4 regions of the Bacillus sp. ISL-46 genome follow, and region 4 is predicted to be linked to each of the others. Evidence: riboswitches for the same ligand, from Rfam matches in the RefSeq annotation. Region 4 holds a riboswitch; each other region holds the start of a gene.
The links. Region 4 has a riboswitch for thiamine pyrophosphate ahead of thiC (phosphomethylpyrimidine synthase ThiC). Riboswitches for the same ligand answer to the same signal wherever they lie in the genome.
Positions count from the first base shown of each region.

Region 1: it holds a riboswitch for thiamine pyrophosphate, as region 4 does, so the genes downstream of both, thiM (hydroxyethylthiazole kinase) here and thiC (phosphomethylpyrimidine synthase ThiC) in region 4, are expected to answer to the same signal.
Region 2: it holds a riboswitch for thiamine pyrophosphate, as region 4 does, so the genes downstream of both, J7E67_RS28930 (thiamine phosphate synthase) here and thiC (phosphomethylpyrimidine synthase ThiC) in region 4, are expected to answer to the same signal.
Region 3: it holds a riboswitch for thiamine pyrophosphate, as region 4 does, so the genes downstream of both, tenA (thiaminase II) here and thiC (phosphomethylpyrimidine synthase ThiC) in region 4, are expected to answer to the same signal.

Region 1 covers NZ_JAGGQR010000010.1:92,785-97,598, reverse strand. Annotated here, with positions in the region: gene J7E67_RS04730 (response regulator) at 1-643, shown strand, start outside; gene dcuS (DcuS/MalK family sensor histidine kinase) at 687-2,300, shown strand; TPP riboswitch at 2,379-2,488, shown strand; gene thiM (hydroxyethylthiazole kinase) at 2,677-3,489, shown strand; gene thiD (bifunctional hydroxymethylpyrimidine kinase/phosphomethylpyrimidine kinase) at 3,505-4,323, shown strand; gene thiE (thiamine phosphate synthase) at 4,320-4,814, shown strand, end outside.
Region 2 covers NZ_JAGGQR010000091.1:18,422-23,235, reverse strand. Annotated here, with positions in the region: gene J7E67_RS28955 (DMT family transporter) at 1-346, shown strand, start outside; gene queC (7-cyano-7-deazaguanine synthase QueC) at 574-1,227, shown strand; gene queD (6-carboxytetrahydropterin synthase QueD) at 1,231-1,707, shown strand; gene queE (7-carboxy-7-deazaguanine synthase QueE) at 1,704-2,432, shown strand; gene J7E67_RS28935 (DUF1284 domain-containing protein) at 2,552-2,968, opposite strand; TPP riboswitch at 3,146-3,254, shown strand; gene J7E67_RS28930 (thiamine phosphate synthase) at 3,331-4,011, shown strand; gene thiO (glycine oxidase ThiO) at 3,986-4,814, shown strand, end outside.
Region 3 covers NZ_JAGGQR010000001.1:17,647-22,460, reverse strand. Annotated here, with positions in the region: gene J7E67_RS00095 (ABC transporter ATP-binding protein) at 1-142, opposite strand, end outside; gene J7E67_RS00090 (ECF transporter S component) at 120-716, opposite strand; gene tenA (thiaminase II) at 716-1,399, opposite strand; TPP riboswitch at 1,511-1,614, opposite strand; gene J7E67_RS00080 (benzoate/H(+) symporter BenE family transporter) at 1,823-3,043, opposite strand; gene rbsB (ribose ABC transporter substrate-binding protein RbsB) at 3,743-4,681, opposite strand; gene J7E67_RS00070 (ABC transporter permease) at 4,706-4,814, opposite strand, start outside.
Region 4 covers NZ_JAGGQR010000065.1:18,149-22,962, reverse strand. Annotated here, with positions in the region: gene J7E67_RS26300 (BMP family lipoprotein) at 1-696, shown strand, start outside; gene J7E67_RS26295 (small acid-soluble spore protein H) at 916-1,095, shown strand; gene thiC (phosphomethylpyrimidine synthase ThiC) at 1,191-2,975, opposite strand; TPP riboswitch at 3,118-3,232, opposite strand; partial or broken gene J7E67_RS26285 (Ger(x)C family spore germination C-terminal domain-containing protein) at 3,405-3,644, opposite strand; gene J7E67_RS26280 (polysaccharide deacetylase family protein) at 3,771-4,475, opposite strand; gene J7E67_RS26275 (hypothetical protein) at 4,785-4,814, opposite strand, start outside.

The DNA of each region.
Region 1 (4,814 bases), on a different contig from region 4:
TCCGATGGTTCGAGAGGTGCACCGCCAATTCATTGATAGGATTGAAGGGTTTTCGATTATCGGAATCGCCTCCAATGGGATGGAAGGATTAAGATTGGTGAAAGAACTCAGTCCTGATCTAGCTATTATCGATATTTATATGCCTTATATGGGTGGATTGGAAATGCTCAGCGAACTTCGTTCAGAGGCCTATTCTGTGGATGTGATAGCGATAACAGCCGCGAGCGATATAGAAACGATCGCCCGTGTTCGACAACAAGGGGCTGTTGATTACATCATAAAACCGTTTACCTTTGATCGAATTAAAAAGTCACTTGATAATTATAAAAACTATCGAGTGAAATTAGGAGAAAAGAAAGCTCTTTTACAGGAGGAGCTCGATCAAATTTTATTTATTGATAGCAAAGAAGAAAGTGAAAGAGAGAGTTTACCAAAGGGATTAAATATGAATACGTTAATAAAAATTACCGATTTCATTTCGCAGGAAAAAGAACCTATTTCTGCTGAAGAAGTAGCGGAAAGCATCGGAATGGCTCGGGTAACGGCTCGAAGATACCTTGATTACTTAGAAAAAGAAGGAAAAGTCAAGATTCATATCCATTACGGCGGCGTCGGAAGACCAATCAACCGTTACGGTGTTTAACACAAATACCTTGAAAAGATTGCCTGTAAGAAAGGAGGGAATCATGTTGGGGTGGAAAATAAGGTTGGGCAAACCAAGACTTCGTTTACAATCGACGATTACCCTGCTGGTTTGTATCGTGGTCGTGATGGCATTGTTGGTAACCGAGATATTAATCACCAACAGAATTTCACAAGAAACAGAAAAAAGCCAAGCCGAGAAAGCAACAAATATTGCGAGAATTGTTGCAAGGTCTCCGATTGTCATGAATGGGCTTAAAAATAAAACAGCAGAGAAGGATATCCAAACATTTGCGAATGATATTAAACAATCAACGCATGTTGAATTTATCGTCGTGATGGACATGTATGGAACAAGAAAATCACATCCTAACCGCAACCTATTAGGTCTGCATTTTGTCGGTGGAGATGAAGGACCTGTTTTAAAAGGGAAAGAGCATATTTCAATTGCCAAAGGGACATTGGGATTGTCTTTACGCTCGTTTGTTCCTGTTTATGATCAAGAAAATAAACAAATAGGAGCAGTCGCGGTTGGGATTTCTTTAGAAAAAGTTAATCAGGCGATCGAACAAAGCAGGAAAATTATTTTGATCGGCGTGGGAGTGGGAATTCTAGTTGGGATTCTAGGAGCCCTTTTTCTAGCTAGAAAAATCAAAGCGATTCTTTTTGGACTTGAGCCGAGTGAGATGGCAAAATTGCTTGAGGAACGTAGTGCGATGCTTCAATCCACAAAGGAAGGAATTTTGGCAGTTGACGAGGATGCGTTTACCACTCTCGTAAATAATGAGGGGATCCGACTTCTTCAAAAAGCTGGCATTCATGGGTCCTTTTTAGGAAGAAAAGTGGATGACTACATGCCAAATTCAATGCTATCTTCTGTTCTAGAAACGGGGGAATCTCAATTAGACCAAGAACAAGAAATCAATCATATTACCATTTTAACCAATCGGGTTCCGGTTGTTGTCAAAGGAAAGATTGTCGGTGCGATTGCTACCTTCCGAGAAAAAACCGAAATCAAGCAATTAGCTGAACAATTAACCGGTGCAAAGCTATATGCGGAAGCACTGAGAACCCAGTCACATGAATTCATGAATAAACTGCATGTAATATCAGGTTTAATTCATATGAAAGACTATCAAATGGTCTCGTCATATATTACCAAAATTGTCGATCACCAACAAACTGAAGTAGAATTTGTTGTCAGTCGTTTTAAAGATCCTGTTTTAGCAGGTTTTATTTTAGGAAAACTTAGCTTCGCTAGGGAAAATGGCTGTGAATTAATCATTGATGGGGAAGGAAGTCTACCTGAACCACAGCAGCAGGAATTAACCCATGAAGTGGTAACGATTCTTGGGAATTTAATCGATAATGCTTTAGATGCTGTTGCGGACCGTCCACATAAAAAAGTTACCTTAAGGTTTGACTTTTACGATGAAGTCCTAGCGTTGGAGGTCCATGATACCGGACAAGGAATCGATGAGGATGTAAGACATCACTTATTTATCAAAGGATATTCTACCAAGGGTGAAAATCGCGGAATCGGTTTATCATTGGTGCAGAGAAGCTTGGAAAAATTAAATGGACAGATAGAAATTCATTGCCAAAAAGGAAAAGGGACAACATTTATTGTTACTTTTCCTTATAAAAGCAAACAATAATAATGTTATGTTAACTGACACTTTTTCCTTTACATTCTAGTACCATAGGAATATTATGTAGTTAGTTAAATAAAGTATTAGATCTACTAGGGGTGCCCTGTAAACAGGCTGAGAGAAAATGGAGAAATTTTCAACCCTTCGGACCTGATCTGGGTAATACCAGCGTAGGAAAGTAGCCAAGTGAATGTTAATTATTTCTTTGACTAACTAACCAGGTCCATTATTGGATCTGTTTTTTTTATTTTAAAGGCTTTGTTAAATGTCATTTTTGATTTTAAAGCCTGCGTTGATTGGAGCGGAAGGCGAAGCGCCTGGAGCGGAAATCAACAGCCAAGTTTAACAGAGCCATTTTAAAAAAAGAAATGGGGAAATTAAGATGGAAAAAAATAGTTTGTATGAAACGTTGGAAGAAGTTAGAAAGGTTAACCCGCTGGTACATAATATTACCAATGTGGTTGTTACGAATTTTACGGCAAATGGGCTTCTTGCCCTTGGTGCCTCACCGGTTATGGCATATGCAGCTGAGGAAGTAGCAGATATGGCTAAGATTGCAAGTTCATTAGTATTAAACATTGGAACATTAAACCCACAGACAGTAGAATCGATGATCATTGCCGGAAAAGCGGCCAATGAATCCGGTGTTCCCGTCATATTTGACCCGGTTGGTGCAGGGGCTACCCGATATCGAACGGAAACTGCACAAAGAATTATGAGCGAGGTAAAAGTTTCTGTGATTAGAGGAAACGCAGCCGAAATTGCCAATGTGGTTGGTGAAGAATGGGAAATTAAGGGTGTTGATGCTGGGGATGCAAAAGGAAATATCATTGAACTAGCTATTGCTTCAGCACAAAAATTGAATTGTCTTGCCGTCATCACTGGAAAAGAGGATGTCGTTTCGGATGGGAAAACAACCTATGTCGTGTCAAATGGACATCCAATTTTAACGAAGGTGACAGGCACTGGCTGTTTATTAACCTCTGTGATTGGAGCGTTTGCAGGAGTGGAAAAGGACCTGCTTCAGGCTTCGGTGGCTGCTTTAACGTACTATGGTATCGCGGCAGAAAAGGCAGCGGCAAAAACTGTAGAAATGGGACCTGGAAGTTTCCAAATCGAATTCTTAAACCAATTAACTTTAGTTTCTTCCGAAGATATCATTTCACATGCTTCTGTTAAAAAATTCAATCGATAACTGGGGGTAATTTAAATGAAAAAAGCATTAACAATCGCTGGTTCTGATAGCGGCGGAGGAGCAGGAATTCAAGCGGATTTAAAGACATTTCAGGAATTAGAGGTTTTCGGGATGTCGGCATTAACTGCAGTAACGGCCCAAAATACTTTAGGAGTCCATGCTGTCTATCCAATGACAGCTGAGGCAGTCGTAAAACAGATCCAAGCGATCGGCGAAGATATCGGTACGGATGCGGTGAAAACAGGAATGCTTTTTAATGCTGAAATCATCGAGGCAGTCGCAGCACAGCTCAGAAATTATCAATGGCAAAATGTTGTTGTCGATCCTGTCATGATTGCAAAGGGTGGCGCTTCTTTGTTGCAAATGGAAGCCATTTCTGCCATGAAAAAATACTTATTGCCGCTAGCAACGGTAATCACCCCGAATATTCCAGAAGCGGAAGTACTAACGGGCATGTCGATTCTGACAGTGGAAGATAAACTGGAGTCTGCTAAAAGACTACTTGCGTTAGGCGTAAAAAATGTCGTGATTAAGGGCGGCCATGATGAAAATGAGTCTGAATCCACTGATTTATTATTTGATGGAAAGGAATTTTACTACTTTACCAGCAAGAGAATTCAGACAAAGAACACACATGGAACAGGTTGTACTTTTTCCGCAGTAATTACTGCTGAACTAGCAAAAGGGGAAACTCTTTATGAAGCAGTATGTAAAGCAAAGGATTTTATTCAGGCCGCAATTGAGAACCATTTGGAGATAGGGCAAGGACATGGTCCAACAAACCATTGGGCATATCGAAAAAGAAAAATTGCAAAGGAACTGGCTGAATTATGAAAAACTTACGAGCGGCTTTAAGTGTTTATTTTATCATGGGCAGCACCAACTGTTTAAAGGATCCAGCCGAAGTATTAAAAGAGGCAATTGCCGGTGGGATTACACTTTTTCAATATCGAGAAAAGGGTGACGGCGCGTTAACTGGAGCTGATAAATATGCACTTGCGAAAGAACTTCAAGCAATTTGCAGAGCACATCATATCCCTTTCATTGTTAATGACGATATCGAGTTGGCTGTGGCAATTGATGCGGACGGTGTACATATCGGACAAGAGGATGAATCGGTGTACGCAGTTCGGGAAAAGATTGGCGATAAGAGAGTCCTTGGGGTTTCCGTCCATTCAGCGGAAGAAGCCATGACTGCAATAAGCGGTGGAGCTGACTATTTTGGCATGGGCCCTGTTTTTCCGACAAAAACAAAGGCGGATGCTAAACCATCACGGGGAACAATACTGATCGAAAAATTTCGAAAAGATGGCATTGATATTCCG
Region 2 (4,814 bases), on a different contig from region 4:
ATATGCAACAATTGGAATCTTTATATTTGAAACACCTGTTTTACCGCATGAAGCGATGAATTGGTTTGCTATACTTGGTCTAGCGCTCATCTGCTCTGCTTATGGCTTTGTCATGCAGCCAATTGCACAAAAGTACACGACACCGGAAAGCACTGGTTTTCTTTTTTCGCTCGAACCGATTTTTTCAGCCATATTTGCATTCATCTTCCTACATGAAAATATGGGGCGACAAGGGTATTTTGGTGCTTTGCTCATTTTAGCTGGCGTATTCATAGCAAACTCTCCATCTAAAAATCAACATAAGATTAGGCTTACTAAAGAAAACAAGAATCCGAGAGAGGTATAATAGTGAGGACTCCGATCATTCTGAAAAGGCCTAGACTCGAAAAATGTCGGCAAATAGGTGAAAAAATTGAAAAAATGGTTTATAATCATTTAGTCATTTAAAATTATATAGTTCGCATTTTGCGAAAGTGGTTCTAGCCCCCCACATTAAAAAAACTAAGATGAAGCAGTACTTCTATCTTGGGGTACTGTTTTTTTCTATTTGAAAGGAAGTAATTGATATACATGTTGAAAAATGAAAAGGCAATTGTTGTGTTTAGTGGTGGACAAGACAGCACCACTTGTTTATATTGGGCATTAAAACAATTTAAAGAAGTAGAAGCAGTTACGTTTGATTACAATCAAAGGCATAGTTTAGAAATTGAATGTGCCAAAAATATAGCCAATGAACTTGGCGTAAAACACCATATTTTAGATATGTCATTACTAAATCAACTAGCACCTAATGCGTTAACACGTTCAAATATTGAAGTTACTGATGGCGGTGAAGGGGAACTTCCGTCGACATTTGTGCCAGGTCGTAACCTGTTATTCCTGACTTTCGCAGGTGTGTTAGCACGTCAGGTCGGTGCCAAGCATTTAGTCACCGGTGTTTGTGAAACAGATTTCAGCGGGTACCCAGATTGTCGTGATATTTTTATCAAATCACTAAATGTTACCTTGAATCTATCAATGGACGATAATTTTGTCATGCATACACCTTTAATGTGGATAAACAAAGCGGAAACATGGGCCATGGCGGATGAATTAGGCGCATTGGATTTTGTTCGTGAAAAAACATTAACCTGCTACAATGGTGTGATTGCTGATGGATGTGGAGAGTGTCCAGCTTGCGTCTTAAGAAAAAGAGGGCTTGATGACTTTCTTAATGGGAGGTTTTAAACGATGGGTTTCAGAATCGTCGATAAACTTCAAAAAATAAATGAGGACATTCAAGCTCATCAATTAAAATATCATTCAAAGCGTGTACTAGTGAGCAAGGAATTTACCTTTGATGCTTCACACCACTTGCATTGCTATGAAGGGAAATGCAAGAATTTGCACGGACATACGTATAGAGTTATTTTTGGATTAAGTGGTTTTGTTGATGAACGCGGCTTAATGATCGACTTTGGCGATATTAAAGAAATTTGGAAAAATGAAATCGAAATCTATCTTGATCATCAATACCTAAACGAAACCCTTCCCTCCATGAATACAACTGCCGAAAACATGGTTGTCTGGATATATGAGAAAATGAAAGAAGCCTTAGCAACAGAAGATCGTAGGGACCAATATCATGGAGCAAGAGTGGAATTTGTCCGTCTGTTTGAAACTCCAACAAGCTACGCAGAAGCGAGAAGGGAGTGGATGGAGGAATGAGTAAGATTCCTGTATTAGAAATTTTTGGCCCAACCATCCAAGGAGAAGGAATGGTCATTGGTCAAAAGACAATGTTCGTTCGGACGGCCGGCTGTGATTATTCATGCAGCTGGTGTGATTCTGCCTTTACATGGGATGGCAGTGCCAAAGAGGATATTCAGCAAATGACCGCTGAAGAAATTTGGGATGAATTAAAAAGAGTCGGTGGGGACAATTTCTCGTTTGTGACGATCTCAGGGGGAAATCCGGCGCTGTTGAAAAACTTAGATGTGTTTATCGATTTATTAAAAGAAAAAGACATCAAAATTGGTACTGAAACACAAGGAAGCAGATGGCAGGACTGGTTCTTAAACGTCAATGAACTGACCATTTCACCTAAGCCGCCGAGCTCCAACATGGTAACCAATTTTGAAATATTAGATTCTATTTTTAAAAATTTAAACGACAATGATTTTAAACATCAAGTGAGTCTAAAAGTAGTAATCTTCGATGATGCGGATCTAGAGTATGCGAAAATGGTTCATAGCCGCTACGCAGATATTCCTTTTTATCTCCAGGTTGGGAACGATGATATTACGAATTTCAATAATAATGAATTGATTCAAAAACTACTGTTGAAATATGAGTGGTTAGTCAATTGTGTGGTTGCTGACCCTCAATTGAATGATGTAAAAGTATTACCACAATTGCATGCACTTCTTTGGGGAAATAAGCGGGGAGTGTAAGGACATGGACCATGAAGGACCATGGGGACGGTTCTACTGGCTTTTTTGGACAAGGAAAGAGATTAAAAAAGGCCAAAAGAACCGTCCCTGTGGGCATGTGGGCATTGAATAGATGAAGCTTATTGAATTTTTCTTAAGCCCTTCCCATCATGAATCTCTCGAATACCTTCCTCGCAAACCCCGTAAGAACGCCAAGAACAAGTTTCACAGACAACTTGAATATCGGCGGGGATGACATGTTCTAGGATACGGGACTCAATATCCTCCCATCTAAGAATTTGTCCGATTTTAAGGTTCATTTTGTCTAAAATAACGGCATCTCTTTCATAGATCTGGTCGTCTTGGCAATGGTATTCACCTGAATTAGGGAACTTTTCACACAACTGATCTGGCCCCTTTACAAGCAGAATCAACGTTTTTGGGTTGTTTCTCAAGGTTTGATGCAAAACCGTCATATTTTCCACGTATTCTTGGGAATAGCCCATTCCCCGATAGCCTAGAAGGCAAAAAAGATGATGTCCTCGAAGCTTATACATTATTCTCCCCCAGTTTGTTTACTCCCTTTTGATTTTAAAAGTAAACTATAATTGTTATTTGGTTAACATCTATAGGGTTTATTCTACCATAAATAAGAAAAACATTTGACATTTCTACCTGAAGTGTTAACATTATCCATGCAGGGAAATCATTACATGACAATTAAATAAATGACGCAAATCCGCTAGAGGTGCCTTTTTAAAGGGCTGAGATTGAAGTACTACTTCGGGACTCTATGAACCTGATCTGGGTAATACCAGCGTAGGGAAGTGGGAAACGGGATATTTGAAGAACGTATGTTTTATTTCGAATTTTCGACCACTTTCTTACCTTAAGAAAGTGGTTTTTTGTTTTTCACTTTATGCCTTCGATCTTCGGAATCTGCTTAAAAGGGGGGACGGGTATTTCAACTAGTGTAAAAGATAAAGAGTTACATATAATCTCCAATGGGAAAATGCCGATCGAACGTTTACGTGAAATTGTAAGCGAAATTCATCCATATATAACAGCGATTCATTTGCGGGAAAAACAAAAAACAGCACAGGAACTTTTCCAAGCCGTCCACTTGTTAACAAACGAAAACATCCCACTATCAAAGATTATCATTAATGATCGAGTCGATGTTGCCTGCGTTACAAGGGCTAAAGGAGTTCAATTAGCCTTCCATAGTTTAGATGCAGCGATTGTGAAAGAAAATTTTCCTCAGCTTTTGCTCGGGAACTCCATCCACTCCTACGAGGAAGGACAAAAAGCAAAAGAAAATGGTGCTGATTACGTGCTATATGGCCATGTCTTTCCTTCGCAATCAAAACCGGGTAAGACCCCAAAAGGACTAGAGGAATTAGCAAGGCTCTCCCAATTAGACATCCCAGTTATTGCGATTGGCGGGATCACACCTGAAAATACGGGGCAGGTACTTCAAGCAGGATCAAAAGGAATCGCAGTCATGTCAGGAGTTTTAGATGCTCCCGATCCATTAGCAGCAGTTAAGGCTTACCTAAATGTATTATATGGAGATGAACAAAGTGGAAAATTCATTTGATGTGGCCATTATCGGAGGAGGAATTATCGGGTCCTCGATTGCCTATCAGCTTGCAAAAAGGGGAAGAAAAGTCGTCGTGATTGAGAAGGGACGAGTGGCTTGCCAAGCGTCCAGTGCGGCTGCCGGAATGCTGGCAGCACAAGCAGAGCTGGAACAAGACGGTCCCTTATTCCAGCTGGCTTTAAAAAGTCAAGCGATGTTTTCAACGCTCTCAAGTGAGTTATTTGAATATACAGGAATTGATATTGAGTATGTGAATAAAGGCATGGTGAAAATTGCCGAAACAGAAGAAATAGCGCTCGAGGTAAAAAAACAGGTCACCTTCCAAAAAAAATGGGATCCAACCATTACCTGGCTCGATGCAATGGAAGTACGTGTGCTGGAACCATCTCTTTCACCAAGTGTAGCAGGAGGGATGTATCTCCCTCATGATGGTCATGTACAACCAGCAAAGTTAACACAAGCCTTTGCAAAAGCCGCGGAACATTTTGGTGCCAAAATATGTGAAGAGACGGAGGTTCTGTCTTTTGTCTATGAAAACGGTCAGGTTAAAGGGGTAAACACCAGCAACGGTGTCATCCATTGTGAACAGGTGGTTGTTGCCACGGGAGCTTGGGCGGCGAAATTAATGCAAGAATCAGGAATCGATATTCCTGTGTATCCAGTTAAAGGAGAATGCTTTTCGATTAGAACAGAAAAGCCGATCATTAACTCGACCATTTTCTCCGACAAACGTTGTTATTTAGTACCCAAACAAAATGGGGAAATTTATATAGGTGCGACTGTGATTGAAAATACCTTTG
Region 3 (4,814 bases), on a different contig from region 4:
ACGTCGATTTCCCGCTCCCACTAGGCCCTAGTATTAATACCTTCTCGCCTTTATTGATGGACAAAGTAATATGACTGAGTATTTTTTCAGAGCGATTATAAAAACGAATCGAGAGATCCTTACATCCCAGAAACATTTCCATTTACGTTTTCCCTTTTCCTTTTTTCCTTCATCAATTCATATTGTTCTAACACACCTGTTTTTGCGAGTGCGTCCACAACTACCTTCGCTAACAATCCACCGAGAATCATTCCGCTGATGATATGAATTCCTAATGTTGTAAAAAATACTTCCTTCGAGTAATAACCCAAACCGTTGGCGATTAAGTTATAAACCATGCTGCCAACCGCTGCAAAAGCTCCAGATAGCATTAAAGTAAATAGGTTGTAGCGTTTATATCCGAATATGGCGAATGCGATTTCTGAACCGATCCCTTGAAAGACACCTACTAAAAGGGCCGACAAACCAAAATGACTTCCTGTTAATAACTCTACTGCGGCCGCTGCAACCTCTGCAATAAGCGCTGCTCCCGGTTTACGGATAATATACGCGACGATTGGACTAGCAATCACCCAAATCCCAAACATAAAACCTGCACCCACCGGCCCGACAAGAGCGGAAATGGGAATCCACAGCGTCGACCATCCTAAATAGATCACTCCACATGCCACCGCTAGTATCACAGCAAGAACGACTTCTTTCATCTTCCAAGTCATCATTTCACTACCTCCATTTTCACAGGCCATTCTTCGAGTTTATAGGCCATATCCCAAAACATATATTCCAGCTGACAACTGATTAAGAAATGCTCCTTCATCTTTTCCTTTTCTCTCTCGGTTGCTAGCTTTGCCCACTCATCAAGACGGGCACAAAATTTAGTTGTAATCGAATCGGTACGATTTCCATAAAAACTGATCCAATCATAAAAGGGATGAGAGCGATCAGGATTAACCTCCGTTAATAATCTTTTCCCAATTTCCCAATACGTCCACGGACATGGTAATAACACAGCTAAAATTTCCCCTAATGTTCCTTCGTGCGCAACGGTAAGCATATGACGCGTGTAATGAAGGGACGAGGGAGATAACGGATATCCATGTAATACCTCGTAAGGAACACCTGCTACTTGACAAAAGTTATTATGCGGATGGATTTCACTGTTTAAGATAAAAGAAATCTGCGTATTAAACATATCCATATCTTCACGATTCTCACACTTCGAAACCGCAATTCCATAGATGCGAATAAACGAATTCAAATATTCAAAGTCCTGTTTAACATAATGAATCAATTGTTCTTTCTCTAGCTCACCTTTGGCGATTCCTTGCACAAAAGGATGTTCAAAAATCGCCTCGAAAATAGGATCTGCTTCTTTTCTTAATTCTGCTGAAAAACTCATAAATTTCTCCCCCTTATTGGTTTTAATGGAAAGTCTCTAGAAGGGGCGGCTGAATTTTCAAGCACGAAAAAACCGCCCCAAAAATGGAGCGGCTGAATAATTGTATCTATCCATACACGAACTCCACTTTCCTACGCTAGTATGAACTAGATCAGGTTCAAAGGGTCCAAGATAACTCCTGTCTCAGCCATAAAACGGCTCCCCTAGTGGTCTTCCTATTAATTTATCTTTCACTCTACACTCGCTGGTTAAAGTTGTCAATCAATTAATATCCAGCAAATGTCGTAAGTTTCCGGAAAATTATATAGATTCGCTGATAACTAGTGAAATTAGTTTACGGCAAAAAAAGGAGAAGTGCGCTAACACTTTCTCCCCTCTAACAACCTACCAATCTACGACAAATTTCGGGGCGTGACAGGCACATTACGCTTCCACCGTCTTCGCAATAATGGCTCCAACAACCAGCCCCCATACAGGTGCACTAATATGGAAAAATGATACTTGCGATAACGCGATGAGGAACGCAAATAGGGCACTTAAGCGATATTTATTTTCGGAGAAACCCAGCTGCAAACTAGAAAGAAGGACGCCGATTAGCGCAAACCCTGCTAGCATGGACACAAAAGCGTGGGGTAATGATTGAATAAACGGTACAATTTTCCAGGCGAATACTCCAAACAATAATGTCAAAACCCCTGATACCACCGCTGCCATATACCGCTTTGATTTTACCCCTGCATCCGAACTAGAACAGATGGCGGTCATCATGCCAGCAATATTTGCACTTTGCCCCCCGAAAAAACTGGCAATAATCGAAAACACTCCACTAAAAGAAACAATTTTTCGAATGGGGGGTTCAAAATCCGAGCTTTCTAGTGCGCCGATTCCAGGTGCCACATCATTACTTAGGATTAACATGGCCAGAGGCAGACCTAATGTGACCATCCCCATCCATGTAAATTCCGGCATTTGTATGGATGGTAGGAAAAAAGCAATCTCCTTAGATGAGCTATGTAGATCTTGGGTTAAAAACAAAGTAATAAAAGCGACAACCACTGCGACCATAACGGCCGGGATCCGTTTTGAGATTTTCGTACTGATAAAAAAACTAAGCAAGGCGAATCCGCCTACTAAGGGTAACGCCTTAACGTCTTGGACAAGCTGAGCAACATAATTGGTGACCAGGCCTGCCAGCATGGCTGCAATGACTTCTTTCGGAACCCATTTAATAATTTTAGTAAAAAGTCCTGACAACCCAATCAGCAAAATCAGCAGCCCTGACATCACATACCCGCCAATTAGCTGGGGATAAGTAAAATGTGCTGTCACTGTCGCTAAAAAAGCAACCCCTGAAATCGAGTGAGCTCCGGTAATGGGAATTCTAAATAACAGAGGCATTACAATCCCTAACACCCCTCCAAAAAAATAGACGGCAAACATCCAATTGATGGTTTGCTGATTAGAGAAATGCCCTGCTGTTGCTGCCTGCAGAATGATTAACGCTGGACCTGTCATGACTAAAGTACTAGAAATTAATCCAGAAGATACGTTTTGAGTCGTTAGATCTTGAAAAATTGATTTCCTTTTATTTTCACGTAATGATTCAATTGGTTGCTCTCTAACTAATCTATTTGGCTGCCCCATTTTTTCTCCTCATACCCTTCTTCATATAAACGACTTTTATTGTTAGTTTAGACAACCTTCTACAAAATGTATAGGACAAAGGCAATCTTCGACAACCGTTAATATAATTAAAAAACTCACTGGCAGCCCTTATCATAACAAAAGGGATGTGGAATAAACTAGAGGAAAAAATAGCTTAAAAAAGGAAAAAGGAGCGAAAATAATGTGATTCCTAATGGAGCTTGAGGTCCAAATAAATCATGATCCGGGTTTGATAAAAAAAAGGGAATCCCAAAGATAACTAGATTCATTCCTCCGTAAATCAAACCTTTACGAACCTACCCTGATGGTAAAAACATGAACAAAAGTATAGATGATACTGTTAGCCAATGAAAAACCGATCCCGAGTAATATTAACAAAAATGTCCCTTATACACTTCCTATGGTTACCGCTCATCTAATTTTTCAACCTCCGTGGGCACCATACACTTCCTATGGTTACCGTTCATCTAATTTTTCAGCCTCCGTGGGCATCATACGCTTCCTATGGTTACCGTTAGTCTAATTTTTCAGCCTCCACGGGCATCATACGCCTCCTATGGTTACCGTTCATCTAATTTTTCAACCTCCGTGGGCACCATACGCTTCAACTAAACTAAAAAAGGAGAAGTGCGCTAACACACTTCTCCCCTCCAACCTCTATCAATCTCCGAAAAAAAATTACTTTTTAATTAATTCTAACGATACTGGAACAAACTTCTCTACAGATTCTTTCTTAAATACTTTCATCGCTGTTTGTACACCTTTTTGGCCAATTTCAGCTGGCTTTTGCGCTACAGTTGCTGCCATTTTACCATCATTAACTGCTTTCACTGCATCATCCGTTGCATCAAAACCGACAACAATGACATCTTTCATTCCAGCTGCTTCAAGCGCTTGAAGAGCTCCTAACGCCATTTCATCGTTGTGTGCAAACACGGCTTGGATATCTTTATTGCCTTGAAGAATATTTTCCATTACTGTTAATCCTTTAGCCCGGTCAAAATCTGCTGCTTGCTTGGCAACCACTTGGATATCAGCCACAGCATCAATGGCTTTGTGGAACCCTTCGCCGCGTTCACGTGCTGCAGAAGAACCTGGGATTCCTTCTAATTCTACGACTTTACCTTTTTTGCCTAACTTTTCAAGAATAAAGTCACCAGCCATTTGACCACCGGCCACATTGTCAGAAGCGATATGGGATACAACTGTTCCGCCATTTGCACTACGGTCAACCGTGATCACTGGAATGTTTGCATTATTTGCAGATTCGATCGCAGCTTTAATCGCATCAGAATCAGCTGGATTCACGATTAAAACGTTTACACCTTTTTGAATTAAATCTTCGATATCACTTACTTGCTTCGCTGAATCGTTTTGCGCATCCACCGTAATAATCTCAGTATCTTGTGATTTTGCTTCTTTCTCAGCACCTTCTTTTAACGAAACAAAGAAGGGATTATTTAACGTTGAAATCGAAAGACCGATTTTTAATTGATCGTCTTTTTTCTCTTTCGCAGAATCCTTTTCAGAAGAAGAGGAAGGTGCTTTTGTGGAACAACCAGCTAAAACAACCATAAGTAATGTTAAAAACAGAAACCCTTTTAATAGTTTTTTCATCTTTATGATTCCCCCATAATTTTATTAGGCAGTTTTTTTACGATCAAGCAAGACGGCTAGTAAGATGACACCTCCTTTAACTACCTGCTGGTAGAAGGAGCTTACATTCATTAAATTCAAACCATTATTTAAA
Region 4 (4,814 bases):
ACAAAATTCGCTATTATTGATTCCGAAGTTAAAGAGCCAAACGTTGCAAGTATTCTTTTTAAGGAGCAAGAAGCAGCTTTCCTTGCTGGGGTTGCAGCAGCCCTTACAACGAAGAATGACCATGTGGGTTTCATCGGCGGTATGCAAAGTTCTGTAGTTGAACGTTTCCAAGCTGGTTACTTAGCAGGTGTTAAAGCAGCAAAACCATCAGCAAAAGTTGATGTCCAATATGCTGGTGCTTTTGACAAAGCTGAGGTGGGACAAACTATCGCTTCAAAAATGTACTCTTCTGGTGCGGACGTAATTTTCCATGCATCTGGTGGAACTGGTAATGGTTTATTCAAAGAAGCAGTTGACTTAAAGAAAAAAGATCCAAGCCGTGAAATCTGGGCAATTGGTGTAGACCGTGACCAAAACGACATGGGGCCAGACGTGGTTCTTACATCTGCTCTTAAGCGCGTTGATGTAGCAGTACAAGATACTTCTAAAAAAGCAAAAGAAGGTAATTTCCCTGGTGGAAAGGATATTCTCTACGGATTAGCTGAAGACGGGGTTGGCTTAGCTCCTATTAATGCTAAATCTGCAAACAAAGATGCCATTGATAAAGCAGTTAAAGATTGGACAGATAAAATTAAATCTGGATCTTTAAAAGTTCCTGCAACTCTTGCTGAATTAAAAACATTTAGTGCTAAATAATATGAATTTATGAATAAGCGGGTTTGAAACTACCCGCTTATTCATTCAAAAAAGAGAGAAACACGAAAGGATCTTTATCCCTTTTTTCTCTGTTATGTCGCATGTAACCCAAAATGTACAAAAAAAGGTAATCAAATAACATCATTTCTAAAATAAACGTATAACAAGTAGTTCAAAGGAAATACTAAAATGGCTTTTATACAGAAAGGAGGTCGTGACATGGACGTACAACGAGCACAAGAAATTACTAATTCACCGACTATGGCTAATGTAACGTATAACGGAACACGTATCTATATTGAGCATGTAGATCAACAAAACGGAACAACTACAATCCATCCTCTCGATGAACCAAATAATAAACAAAGTGTTTCAGTATCAAGCCTGGTAGAACATTGATTAGGTAAATCTTCTCCGAATGAAAGCATAGTTTCTATGAAAACATCACTTCAGAGTGGTGTTTTCTAGGTCATCCGTATAACCTCCCAAGAAAGTTACTGATATATGCTGCCCCCAGATTGCTTAAACTCCTTAGCTTTTTCCTTCATACCTGTTTCAATAGCTTCCTTCGTATCAAGTTTGTTTTCTTTCGCATAATTACGAATATCTTGAGAGATTCTCATGCTACAAAATTTTGGTCCACACATTGAACAGAAATGTGCTGTTTTTGCACCTTCCGCAGGTAAAGTTTCATCATGATATTCTATCGCTCGTTCAGGATCTAAAGATAAATTAAACTGATCTCTCCAACGGAATTCAAAACGAGCTTTTGATAAGGCATCATCTCTTTTTTGTGCTCCTGGATGTCCTTTTGCCAAATCAGCAGCATGGGCGGCAATTTTATAAGTAATAACCCCTACACGAACATCCTCTCTATTCGGTAAACCTAAATGTTCTTTAGGCGTTACATAACAAAGCATAGCTGTACCATACCAACCAATCATGGCAGCCCCAATAGCAGATGTAATGTGATCATAACCAGGTGCTATATCAGTCGTAAGAGGTCCAAGTGTGTAGAATGGTGCTTCCTGACACACTTCTAGTTGTTTATCCATATTTTCTTTAATTAGGTGCATAGGTACGTGTCCAGGTCCTTCAACCATTACCTGTACATCATGTTCCCAAGCAATTTTTGTTAGCTCTCCAAGAGTCTCTAATTCTGCAAACTGCGCTTCATCATTCGCATCTGCAATTGACCCAGGACGTAAACCATCCCCTAAAGAGAATGCAACATCATACGATTTCATTATTTCGCAGATTTCTTCAAAGTGAGTATATAAAAAGCTTTCTTTATGGTGGTGTAAACACCATTGTGCCATGATTGATCCACCGCGGGATACAATACCTGTTAACCGTTTTGCCGTTAATGGAACATATCGTAAAAGAACACCAGCATGAATTGTGAAGTAATCAACACCTTGCTCCGCTTGTTCGATCAAGGTATCACGGTAAACCTCCCATGTAAGATCTTCAGCAACACCATTTACTTTTTCAAGTGCTTGATAAATGGGGACGGTGCCGACAGGAACAGCTGAGTTTCGAATAATCCATTCTCGTGTTTTATGAATGTTTTTACCTGTTGATAGATCCATAATATTATCAGCACCCCAGCGTGTCGCCCATGTCATTTTTTCAACCTCTTGTTCGATGGATGATGAAACAGCAGAGTTACCGATATTCGCATTAATTTTAACATGAAAATTACGTCCTATTATCATAGGTTCTGACTCTGGATGATTGATATTAGAAGGAATAATCGCTCGACCTTTTGCCACTTCATCACGCACAAATTCAGGTTTCATATTTTCCCTTATTGCGATAAATTCCATTTCAGGAGTAATAATTCCCTTTTTTGCATAATGAAGCTGTGTGACATTTTTCCCTTTTTTTGCACGTAATGGTTTGCGCTTTAAACCCGGAAACACGTTATGATTGGCACGAGGATCATTTTCTTCCTTATACCCATTATCTACAGGCTTAATTTCTCGACCTTCATATTCTTCAACATCTGATCGTTCATGAATCCATGTGCTTCGAATAGCAGGAAGACCTTTTGAAATGTCAACAGAATAATTTAGATCCGTATAAGGACCGCTTGTATCATACACGCGTACTGGAAGGTTTTCCTCTTCACCAAAGTTACCTGTTGTCGGGCTTAACTCAATTTCACGCATTGGTACTTTAATGTCGGATCTCGAACCTGTTACATATACTTTTTTACTTCCTGGAAAACTAGACATGATGGAAATATTTTGTTCATTTAATGAAGTCGTTGACATAATAAATCTCTCCTTTTTTTGAATATAAAGGACGAGATATAGAACATAACAAGTGGAAAAGCGTATAAAAGTACATCAAAAAGCCGGGACCATAAATGGTTGGACCCGGCTAATATGTATGCAGAAGTAGAGGTGCAGTAAAGATTGTCTATTCTAACTTCCCCACGCTGGTATGATCCAGATCAGGTCCCAAGAGTCAAGAAACTTCATCGTGTTTCTTTCTCAGCCCAACTTATTGGGCTCCCCTAGTTATTTATATTCAATTAAGTTACATTATATATGAGTATCGGTTAAAATGAAATACATAATATTATTTAAAGTGATATAGTCGTTTTAGATAGTATGTCTAGGATAGAGAGAAAGGTTAGATATCTTCTTGCTTGGGTTTTAAGAAGTATAATTCTTTTTTGTACTCTAAAAAAAGAAGGCTTACTTGTGACCTGACGCTCCATAATCTTTGATTGTTATTTTTATGTTGTAGTAAATTGGAACCTCACTGTATGTTTGATCCCAATCTTTTTTGACCTTTTCCCATACTTTCGGATGTTCAATTCTTAAACGGTTTCCAAAGCCGGCAACGTCTACTCGATATTCCTTTTGCGTTTTTTTAATTGAATGAACAACCAATCGTTTTACTTCTTTTTCGGTGGATTCTTCTGCCCTTTTTAATGTATTTTGAACAAGTTCTACCAGCGGGTGATATATAGATCAACACCGATGAAAAAGAAATAACGGTACAAGGAACTCCATATAACTGTTAACTGACAAGTATGTAGCACCCTCCCTGTGGAGTTCTTACTTCTTCAATTTCAATAGTTCATTAACTGTAATGAATTTATATCCCTCGTTTGATAATGATTGCAATATTCCTTTAATAGTATTTAGTTCATCACCAGTACCATCATACATGGGGTGAATCAAGATAATAGAACCAGGTTTTACATTCTTTTTCACATAACTCACTTTGTCAGTGGCAGAAGTGTAGTAAGTATCTGGTTCAAGACTCCAAGTGATCGTATCTCTATTATTCTTATATAAATAGTAAGGCAAGCCTACGAGTTTTTTTCCATTCGGAGGTCGGAAATCAATTTTACCTTTATAACCGGATTCTCGAATTAGTTTATCAGTTTTTTCCATTTCCTCCTTGATGTAAGAAGGGGATTTAAAAACCATCCGCTGATGGGAATAAGTATGATTTCCAATTTGATGCCCTGCACTTACTATTTTTTTAGCTTCTTCAGGATTTTTTTCAATTTCATTACCGATTAGAAAAAATGTCGCTTTTACATTGTATTGTTGTAACAAGGGTAGAATTTTTTCTACATTTTTTGTTGGTCCATCATCGAAGGTCAATGCGACTACCTTTTGATCGGTCTTCACCTGGTCGGTTAGTCCACCAAATAACTGGAAGGTTCTAGAATTCATTAACTTATAGGTTCCAAGTAATAAAAGGAACACTAACAAAATTCCAATTCCACTATAAATTAATTTCTTTTTCATAAATTGAGCCTCTCTTTCGAATTTATTAAAGTCTATTTTAATACCTCTATTAACAAAAATGGATAATTTTCTTTCTCAGATTGTAAGGATTTATAGGCTGAGATGAGTAGTAGATTAGTTGTCTAATAGGAGAATTTGAAGATTATTTGCAATTTCCCCTTTTTTTGGAGGGGTAGCGGTTGGGTCATACACAATAACATCCAGCGGTTTTTGGGTTAGAATATCAACAGCGACGAAAATTGTAACTTTTTCGTGATGTGAAAAAGTGCCAGTTCTCAAAAAGGGAACTGACACTTTTCATATAATTATTTAACAACTCTTTCCCGAACCACTTCTTTT